DNA from 3 places in the Streptomyces sp. XD-27 genome. Region 3 is predicted to be linked to each of the others. Evidence: riboswitches for the same ligand, from Rfam matches in the RefSeq annotation. Region 3 holds a riboswitch; each other region holds the start of a gene.

Evidence for each region. A riboswitch is a leader RNA that binds a small molecule or an ion and turns the genes downstream of it on or off. The one in region 3 is predicted to bind cobalamin.
Region 1: another riboswitch for cobalamin. It lies ahead of metE (5-methyltetrahydropteroyltriglutamate--homocysteine S-methyltransferase); the one in region 3 lies ahead of Q3Y56_RS06940 (hypothetical protein).
Region 2: another riboswitch for cobalamin. It lies ahead of Q3Y56_RS09350 (prenyltransferase/squalene oxidase repeat-containing protein); the one in region 3 lies ahead of Q3Y56_RS06940 (hypothetical protein).

What each region holds. Positions count from the first base shown of each region.
Region 1 covers NZ_CP130713.1:7,195,606-7,198,819, forward strand. Annotated here, with positions in the region: gene aceB (malate synthase A) at 1-360, shown strand, start outside; gene Q3Y56_RS31525 (3-hydroxybutyryl-CoA dehydrogenase) at 378-1,244, shown strand; cobalamin riboswitch at 1,299-1,450, shown strand; partial or broken gene metE (5-methyltetrahydropteroyltriglutamate--homocysteine S-methyltransferase) at 1,657-3,214, shown strand, end outside.
Region 2 covers NZ_CP130713.1:2,154,267-2,157,480, forward strand. Annotated here, with positions in the region: gene Q3Y56_RS09340 (aldehyde dehydrogenase) at 1-376, opposite strand, end outside; partial or broken gene Q3Y56_RS09345 (MBL fold metallo-hydrolase) at 498-1,558, shown strand; cobalamin riboswitch at 1,633-1,770, shown strand; gene Q3Y56_RS09350 (prenyltransferase/squalene oxidase repeat-containing protein) at 1,922-3,214, shown strand, end outside.
Region 3 covers NZ_CP130713.1:1,632,537-1,635,750, forward strand. Annotated here, with positions in the region: gene Q3Y56_RS06930 (inorganic phosphate transporter) at 1-774, shown strand, start outside; gene Q3Y56_RS06935 (hypothetical protein) at 803-1,060, shown strand; cobalamin riboswitch at 1,210-1,388, shown strand; gene Q3Y56_RS06940 (hypothetical protein) at 1,443-1,652, shown strand; gene Q3Y56_RS06945 (cobalamin biosynthesis protein) at 1,657-2,754, shown strand.

The DNA of each region.
Region 1 (3,214 bases), 5.6 Mb from region 3:
GGCCCGCCGACACCGGACGGCATCCGCGCCGACATCGCCGTCGCGCTGCGCTACTTCGACGCCTGGCTGCGCGGCAGCGGCGCCGTCGCCCTCAACGGGCTGATGGAGGACGCCGCGACCGCCGAGATCGCCCGCTGCCAGGTCTGGCAGTGGCTGCGCCACGGCGCCGCCGACCGCGCCACCGTGCTGCGCCTGCTCGACGCCGAGAGCGCGGCCCTGGAGCGGGAACAACCGGACGCACGCGCCGCGGAGGCCCGCGGTATCTTCGAACGCACGGCTCTGGCGAAGGACCTTCCGGCGTTCTTCACCCCCGACGCCTACGCCCGCCACCTCGTCCACCGCCCGGCGGTGCGGCCATGAGCAAGCCCGACCAGGTCATGAGCGCACCCATCCAGCGGGTCGGCGTCGTCGGCGGCGGCCAGATGGGGGCCGGCATCGCGGAGGTCTGCGCCCGCGCCGGGCTCGACACGGTGGTCTGCGAGGCGGACGCCACGGCGGCCCGCGCCGCCCGGGAACGCGTGGCCGCATCCCTCGAACGCGCAGTCCAGCGCGGCAAACTGGACCGCGTCCACGCCGAGGACGCCCTTGCCCGGCTCGTCTTCACCGGCAGTCTCGACGACCTCGCCGACCGGCAGCTCGTCGTCGAGGCCGTCGTGGAGGACCCGGACGTGAAGACCGGGATCTTCGCCGCCCTCGACAAGATCGTCGAGGATCCGGCGGCGGTCCTGGCCACGAACACCTCCGCCATCCCCGTGATGCGCCTCGGCATGGCGACGCGGCGCGCCGACCGCGTGCTGGGCCTGCACTTCTTCAACCCGGCGCCCGTCATGCCGCTGCTGGAGGTCGTCACCTCGCTGCACACGAGCGCCGAAACGGTCCGCACGGCCGAGGACTTCGCCACCGCGACGCTCGGCAAGACCGCGATCCGCTCCCAGGACCGGTCCGGATTCGTCGTCAACGCGCTGCTCATCCCCTACCTCCTCGCGGCGGTCCGGATGGCCGAGTCCGGCTTCGCCACCGCCGCCGACGTGGACGCGGGCATGGAACTGGGCTGCGCCCACCCGATGGGACCGCTGAAGCTGGCCGACCTGATCGGCCTGGACACGGTCGCCGCCATCGCCGAGTCGCTGTACGAGGAGTTCAAAGAGCCCCTCTACGCCCCGCCGCCGCTGCTCCAGCGCATGGTCGAGGCGGGGCTGCTCGGACGGAAGACGGGCCGGGGGTTCCACACGTACGACCGGTGACCGATAGGCTGGCGGACGCAGCTGGTTCGCCCTGTCCGCCAGGCAGGCGCGTCGTAAGAGGGAACCCGGTGGGAATCCGGGACTGCCCCGCAGCGGTGAGTGGGAACGACCGCCGTCATACGCACTGGACCCGACCGGGTCCGGGAAGCGACGGCCAGTAGGTGTCCGCCCTTCACGGGCGGACGTGCCCGCGAGTCCGAAGACCTGCCCGTTGCCCGCGCGCGACCGATCGCGCGCGGAGATCTCGGTGACCTCGAGGGCGGGTCGGCGGTGCCCCGGACGACGTCCGGGGGAGTACAGCAGGCGGACGCACACGCAGATGGTGGTGCGGCCCGCCTCGACTCGCCGTCCCTTCGCGCCCCTCGCCCCGTTCCGGGATCTGTGACGAGAGATGCTCGCGAAGGAGAGTTCTGTGACAGCGAAGTCCGCAGCCGCGGCAGCACGGGCCACCGTGTACGGCTACCCCCGCCAGGGCCCGAACCGGGAACTGAAGAAGGCCATCGAGGGCTACTGGAAGGGCCGCGTCGACGCCGATGCCCTCCGGGAGTGCGCCGCCGGCCTGCGCCGGGCGAACTGGCGGCAGCTGGTCGACGCCGGCATCGACGAGGTGCCGACCGGTGACTTCTCGTACTACGACCACGTTCTGGACACCAGCGTCATGGTCGGCGCCATCCCCGCCCGGCACCGCGCCGCCGTCGCGGCGGACGCCCTGGACGGGTACTTCGCGATGGCGCGCGGCACCCAGGACGCGGCGCCGCTGGAGATGACCAAGTGGTTCGACACCAACTACCACTACCTGGTGCCCGAACTCGGCCCCGACACCGTCTTCACCGCCGACTCCGCCAAGCAGGTCGCCGAGCTGAAGGAGGCCCTCGCGCTCGGGGCGGCCGCCCGCCCGGTCCTGGTCGGCCCCGTCACCTACCTCCTGCTGGCCAAGCCGGCGCCCGGCGTCGCGGCGGACTTCGTCCCCTGACGCTGCTCGACCGGCTGCTTCCCGTGTACGCCGAGGTCCTCGCCGACCTGCGCGCCGCCGGCGCCGAGTGGGTGCAGCTCGACGAACCCGCCCTGGCCCAGGACCGCACCCCGGCCGAACTGAACGCCGCCGCCCGCGCCTACCGGGATCTGGGAGGTCTCGCCGACCGCCCGAAGCTGCTCGTCGCCTCCTACTTCGACCGGCTCGGCGAGGCCCTGCCCGTGCTGGCCAAGGCGCCCGTCGACGGACTGGCGCTCGACTTCACCGAGTCCGCCGCCGCCCACCTCGACGACCTCGCCGCCGTCGGCGGGCTGCCCGGCAAGCGCCTGGTCGCCGGCGTCGTCAACGGCCGCAACATCTGGCTCAACGACTTCGAGAAGTCCCTGTCCACCCTCGGCACGCTCCTCGGCCTCGCCGACCGGGTCGACGTGTCCGCCTCCTGCTCCCTGCTGCACGTCCCGCTGGACACCGGCGCCGAACGCGACCTCGATCCGCAGGTCGCCCGCTGGCTCGCCTTCGCCCGCCAGAAGACCACCGAGATCGTCACCCTCGCCCGCGGCCTGGCACGCGGCACCGACACCATCGCCGCCGAACTCGCCGCCAACCGCGCCAGCCTGGCGTCCCGCGCCGGCTCCGCGCTCACCCGCGACCCGGCGGTGCGCAGGCGCGCCGCGGCGGTCACCGACGCCGACGGCCGCCGCTCGCAGCCGTACGCCGAACGGGCGGCCGCCCAGCGCGCCCACCTCCGGCTGCCCCTGCTGCCCACGACCACCATCGGGTCCTTCCCGCAGACCACCGAGCTGCGCGCCGCCCGCGCCGACCTGCGCGCCGGCCGCATCGACACCGCCGCCTACGAGGAGCGCATCAGGGACGAGATCCGCGACGTCCTGTCCTTCCAGGAGAAGGCCGGGATCGACGTCCTGGTGCACGGCGAGCCCGAACGCAACGACATGGTGCAGTACTTCGCCGAGCGGCTGACGGGCTACCTCGCCACGCA
Region 2 (3,214 bases), 520 kb from region 3:
CCGCGAGGGCCGCCTCCCACACCATCACCGCGCCGAGCGCCTGGCCGAGGACGCTCCAGGAGTACGGGCTGCCGTTCTGGGCGGTGACGGTCCGGGCGACCTCCTCGTGCCGGGCGGCGAGCGCGTCCTTGATCCGGGTGACGACCGCGATCCGCTCCTTGGGGTCGCTACGCGGCCAGGGGCCGGCGTCGAAGGCGGCGCGCGCGGTGGCGACCGCCCGGTCCACGTCCTCGCGGGTGGCGTGCGGTACGCGGCCGATGACCGCCTCCGTGTGCGGTGAGACGACCTCGATGGTGCCGCGGCCCGCGGGTTCGGCCGGGGCGCCGCCGATGACCAGGTGGCCGTACTCGACACGGCCGTTCGCGGGGTCCGTCATGGTGGGAACCTCCAGGGATTCGGCCGCCGCCCGGCTCCGGACAAATAACTGACGCTACGTCAGAAACTGATACCAGTTCTCGCTATAGTGGGCAACGGCCGTGCGGCGACAGGGGGTTGACGTGACCGATGAGGCGACCGCTCCGGTGACCTCGCACGGCGGCGGCGTGTGGAGCATCCCGGTCCCGATCCCCGGCAACCCGCTCGGCCACACCCTCGTCCACGTCCTGGACACCGATCGCGGCCCGGTCCTGATCGACACCGGCTGGGACGATCCGACGGCCTGGGACGCACTCACCACCGGCCTGACCGCCTGCGGCACCGCCGTGTCGGACATCCACGGCGTCGTCCTCACCCACCACCACCCCGACCACCACGGGCTCTCCGGCCGGGTGCGCGAAGCGTCCGGCGCGTGGCTGGCCATGCACGCCGCCGACGCGGCCGTGGTGCGCCGCACCAGCGCCGCGGCGCCCGGCCGGTGGCTCGACTACCTCACCGACCGGCTCGCCGCCGCCGGGGCGCCCGCGGACCACCTCGCCCCGCTGCGCGCCGCCCGCGCCGCGGGACGCGCCGGCGACCTGCCCGGCCTCGCCGCCGCGCTGCCCGACCGGCACATCGCCCCCGGCGCCCTCCTCGACCTGCCCGGCCGCAGGCTGCGGGCCGTATGGACACCGGGCCACACCCCGGGCCACGTCTGCCTGCACCTGGAGGAGGAGCATCCGGCGGGCGCGCCCGGCAACGGCCGGCTGTTCTCCGGCGACCACCTGCTCCCGGGCATCTCCCCGCACATCGGCCTCTACGAGGACCCGGACGACGACGGACCCGCGGGGAGGCCGACCCGCTCGGCGACTACCTCGACTCCCTCGGCCGCGTGGGCCGGCTCGGCCCGGCCGAGGTGCTCCCGGCCCATCAGCACGCGTTCACCGGCGCCGACCGCCGCGTCGGCGAACTGCTCGACCACCACGCCGACCGCCTGGCCGGCGTACGGGACCTGCTGGCGACCCCGCGCACGCCCTGGCGGCTCGCCGAGCGCATGCGCTGGAACCGCCCGTGGGCGGACATCCCGTACGGCTCGCGGAACATCGCGGTCGCGGAGGCGGAGGCGCATCTGCGGCACCTGGTGAAGCGGGGGCGGGCGGCGGCGGTGCCGGGCACCGACCCGGTCGCGTACCAGGCGGTGTGAGTCCCGCGTGAGTCCCGCCCGGCGCCGGGTGGTCCTCCGACCTCCCGGTAAGGCGCCGGTTAAGGTGGGCGTGCACAACTTCATGCGTGACCGATCGGGGAAAGCCGGTGCGATTCCGGCGCTGACCCGCAACCGTGAGTACGGCCCGCGCCCGCCGGTACGGCTGGCCGACCGTATGAGCCGGAGCACCCGTCGGCCACACCGAAGGCTCCCGCGCACCGGTCGCCGACGCGACCGGTGCGCGGCACCGTCGAGGTCTACGGAGCTGAGCCCGGTGCCACCGTGCGCGTGCCGCGCACGGGTGGACGGCCGTGTCTCAGCTGCGTGCAGAACACCGCGAACACACACCGAGAGGCACCGTCCATGAACGTACGCCGCAGCGCCGCGGCCCTGGCCGTCTCCGTCGTCCTCGGCGCGGCCGCCGCCCCGGCGGCGTTCGCCGACGACGCCCCCTCCCCGAAGCCGAAGCAGTCCGCGCTGCCGCAGGGGCTGTACGGGACCAAGGACCCCACGTACGACGGCGTGTGGCGGCAGTCCCTGGCGCTGCTCGCCCAGGACGCGGTCGGCGTCACCCCGGCGGAGTCGGGTGTGAAGTGGCTGGCCGGGCAGCAGTGCGCGGACGGCGGCTTTGTGCCGTTCCGGCACGAGACCGCCACCCCGTGCACGGCGAAGAACGTCGACAGCAACGCCACCGCGGCCGCCGTGCAGGCGCTCGCCGCGGTCGGCGGGCACGGCGCGGCCGTCGAGAAGGGCGTCGGCTGGCTGAAGAAGAACCAGAACGAGGACGGCGGCTGGGGGATGAACCCCGGCGGCGACAGCGACGCCAACTCCACGGCCGTGGCCGTCGGCGCGCTCGCCGCCGCCGGGCAGGACCCGGCGAAGATCGCCTCCGCGAAGGGCGGCAAGACGCCGTACGACGCGCTGCTCGCGCTGCGGCTGGGCTGCGACGCGAAGAAGGACGAGCGCGGGGCGTTCGCGTACCAGCCCGGTAAGGGCGACCTGGCCCCGAACGACGTGGCCACCGTCGCCGCCGCGCTCGGCGCCACCGGCCAGGGCTTCGTGTTCGAGCCGGTCGGCAGGGACGACGACGAGGCGGTCGAGCCGCTGGAGTGCGGAGCGGGCGCCGACAAGAGCGACACGAAGGCCAAGGGCGCGGCCGCGGCGGAGGACGCCGCCGACGCGGCGGACGCGTACCTGGTCGCCAAGCTGGCCGGGAACGGCCAGCACCTGATGGCCGCCCTGCCCGGCCAGGACCCGAAGCCCGACCTCGGCAGCACCGCCGACGCGGTGCTCGCGCTCGCGGCGGGCGAGCATCGGGCCGCGGCCGCCAAGCCGCTCGCCTGGCTCCAGGGCAAGGACAGCGGCGCGGTCGCGTGGGCCAAGGACGACCCGGGCGCGCTGGCCAAGCTGATCCTGGCCACCCGCTCGGTCGGCGGCGACCCGCGCGACTTCGGCGGTACGGACCTGGTACGTGCGCTGAACGCCACCGGCCCCAAGCCCGCGGCCGCCTCGGACCACTCCGGCACGCAGAAGCAGGCCGACGAGGACAAGAAGAAGGACGACAAGGGCGACAGCCCGTTCGGCCTGTGGTGGTTCATCGGCGTGTGCGCGGTCGCGGGCATCGGCATCGGCTTCCTGCTCAGCGGCCGGAAGAAG
Region 3 (3,214 bases):
ACCGACCCCGAGGCCAGCGCAAAGGGCTACCGGGCCGGGCAGATCGCCTCGGCCGGGCTGGTCTCCCTGGCCCACGGCACCAATGACGCGCAGAAGACCATGGGTGTGATGACCCTGGCGCTGATCACCGGCGGCGCGCTGGCCCCGGACTCGGACCCGCCGCTGTGGGTCATCGCCTCGGCCGGTATCGCCATCGCGCTCGGTACGTACCTGGGCGGCTGGCGGATCATCCGCACGATGGGCAAGGGCATCACGGACATCCAGCCGCCGCAGGGCTTCGCCGCCCAGTCCGGCGCCGCGGTGACCATCCTGGCCTCCTCCCACATCGGGTTCGCGCTCTCCACCACCCAGGTCTGCTCCGGCGCCGTGATGGGCGCGGGGCTCGGCCGCAAGGGCGGTGTGGTGCGCTGGTCGACCGCGGGCCGGATGGCCGCCGCCTGGGTGCTGACCCTGCCGGCCGCCGGTCTGGTCGGTGCCGCGGCCGCACTGCTGGCGAAGCAGGGCGACTGGGGCGTCACCGCCGTCGCGATCCTGGCGGGCGCCGCCTGCGCCGCGATCTGGGTGGCCTCGCGCCGCAAGCCGGTGGACCACACCAACGTCAACGACACCGGTGTGGACGCGGCCGAGCCCGCGGGCGTCGTCACCACCGCGCTCCAGGCGGTCGCCCCGCCGCCGGCCGGGCCGGTGGCCCCGGCCGCCGCGGACCAGCCGTCCGAGGCCCCGGCACCCGCCGAGCCGGTCTCTCCCGCCCCCGCCGCGCAGGCGACGGCCTGACGCCCCTCGGCAAGGTAAGGAAGCTTCCATGAACATCGACTGGGCGGCTCTCGGCCAGGTCTTCGGCGTCAGCCTCGTGGTGACCGTGGCGATGGTCGGGGTCTTCACCCTCGGCATCGTCGGCACCTCCCGCACGCCGCAGCGCGAAGGGCAGCCGGAGGGCGCGGTGGCCGCGACCTCCGGCTCCGCCGGCACGTCCGCCGTCGCACGCACCCTCGGGTACGCCTGCTACGCGGTGTGCGCGGCGGTCGTCGCCTACGGCATCAACCTCATCGTCAACGGCTGACGGCCACCCGCGCCGCAGCCCCTCGTGCCCCGGGACACCCGTCCCGGGGCACACCCGCATGCCGGGCCGCGGGCGAGATGCCCAGGTCAAGAGTGAGTTGACGGCCGTTCCCGCAGCATGGTGGACTGCCGAGGCCAAACGGCGGCAGGAGAGGAAGCCGGTGCGAGTCCGGCGCGGTCCCGCCACTGTCACCGGGGAGCGCTCCCCCACCGTGAGCCGAGGTCACAGGCCACAGGTCACGGCTCGTCGTTACGGGACCGCCACGCGCGGTCCGCGTCACGCGGGCCGGAAGGCCGGGGGAAGCGCCGATCCGGGAGCCAGGAGACTCTCACCGCCGGTTACGTCGAGCCAGGGCGCGGACCCTGAGTGAGGACACAACGCCATGCCCGGCACCGTCATGCCGCCGCCCGCCTGCGCGGCTCCGCCGACCGCGGCCTTCTCGGCCTCGGGCTTCCCGACCTCGGCGCTCCCGGCCACGGCGTTCACGACCGCGGACCTCCCGACCGGGACTCTCTCCGCCGCGGTCCTCACGCCCCTGGTATCCGGCGCCGCCTCCTGCCGAGCGGCCCACCGAGGCGTGACGGCGGGCTGAGGCGATGCGCGCCGACCACGCCGTGTCCTTCGCGAGCGGCGCCGCCCTCGGCTTCGCGTGCGACCTGGCCTTCGGCGATCCGCGCCGCGGCCATCCCGTGGCCGCCTTCGGACGGGCCGCCGCCGCCGTCGAGCGGCGGCTCTGGCACGACCACCGGGGCTACGGGGCGCTCCACACGCTGCTGTGCGCGGGCGGGGCGGCCGCCGGTGCCGCGTTGCTGACCCGTACCGTACGGCTGCCCGCCGCCGGACCGGCCCGCACCGCCACCGGACCGGGGCGCACCGCCACCCCCGGCCCTTCCTCCTCCCCCGCCGCACGGTCCCTGTCCCGGGCCGCCGACATCGCGCTGACCGCCGCCGCCACCTGGTCCGTGCTGGGCGGCACGTCGCTGCGCCGCGAGGCCCTCGCCATCGGTGACGCGCTCGCCGCCGGCGACCTGGCCGCCGCCCGGGCGCGGCTGCCGCACCTGTGCGGGCGCGACCCGCAGGCGCTGGACGGGCAGCAGATCGCGCGCGCGGTTGTGGAGTCGGTGGCCGAGAACACCTCCGACGCGGTCGTCGGCGCCCTGGTGTGGGGGGCGATCGGCGGCGTACCGGGGCTGGTGGGCTTCCGCGCCGTCAACACCCTGGACGCCATGGTGGGCCACAAGTCGCCGCGCCACCGGCGGTTCGGCTGGGCGTCGGCCCGGCTGGACGACGTCGCCGGGTGGCCGGGCGCCCGGCTCACCGCGGCGCTGGCCACCGTCGCCGGGCCGGACCCGCGCGGCGCGCGGCGCGTGTGGCGCGCGGACGGCGGCACGCACCCGAGCCCCAACGCGGGCCCCGTGGAGGCGTCCTTCGCGGGCGCGCTGGGGGTGCGGCTCGGTGGCACCCTCGCCTACGGCGGCCGGGTGGAGCACCGGCCCGTACTGAACGCCCACGGGCGGCCGGTGGAGGTCCCCGACATCGCGCGCGCGGCCCGACTGTCGCGCCGGGTGGGAGCGCTGGCGCTGGCCACGTCCGTCGCGGGACGGCTGGCGGTCTGCGCCCTGCGGTCGGCCCTCTCGGACGGCGGCCGACGAACGGTACGGCCGAAGGCGGCTGGACCGGGGGCCGCCGGATGAGCGGCCACGCGCACCAGGACGCGCGCCAGAGCACCGGCGCCCGCGTCGGGCAGGCGTCCGGCGGGGCGTGCCTCTCCCGACGGACGCGGCGACCGCGAGGAGCGGTCGCCCGGCCACGGCAGGTGGCGGCGAGCGGCCGCCGGGAAGGACGCGGCCCGAGCGGCCCCGGCGATGCGGCGCGGTGCCGTCCCGAGCCCCGCACAGGCGCCGGGAGCAGGCCGTACGCCGCCCCGTCGGCCAACGCGTATGCGCGGGCGCGGGCGGCCTCATGGTCCGCCCGCAACGGGGCGCGGCGCGCTCCGCGCGCTCGCGCCGTCCGACCCAGGCGCCCCGCGCAGTGGGGCGCGCCGTACGCCTCGCACGCGCCGTACGCCTCTTGTACGCGCGCCGCGCAGGCGAACGCCGCGCTCACGCAGTACGCGTCCGGGCCGCGTGCCGCGATGCCGCGCCGGGCATGGTC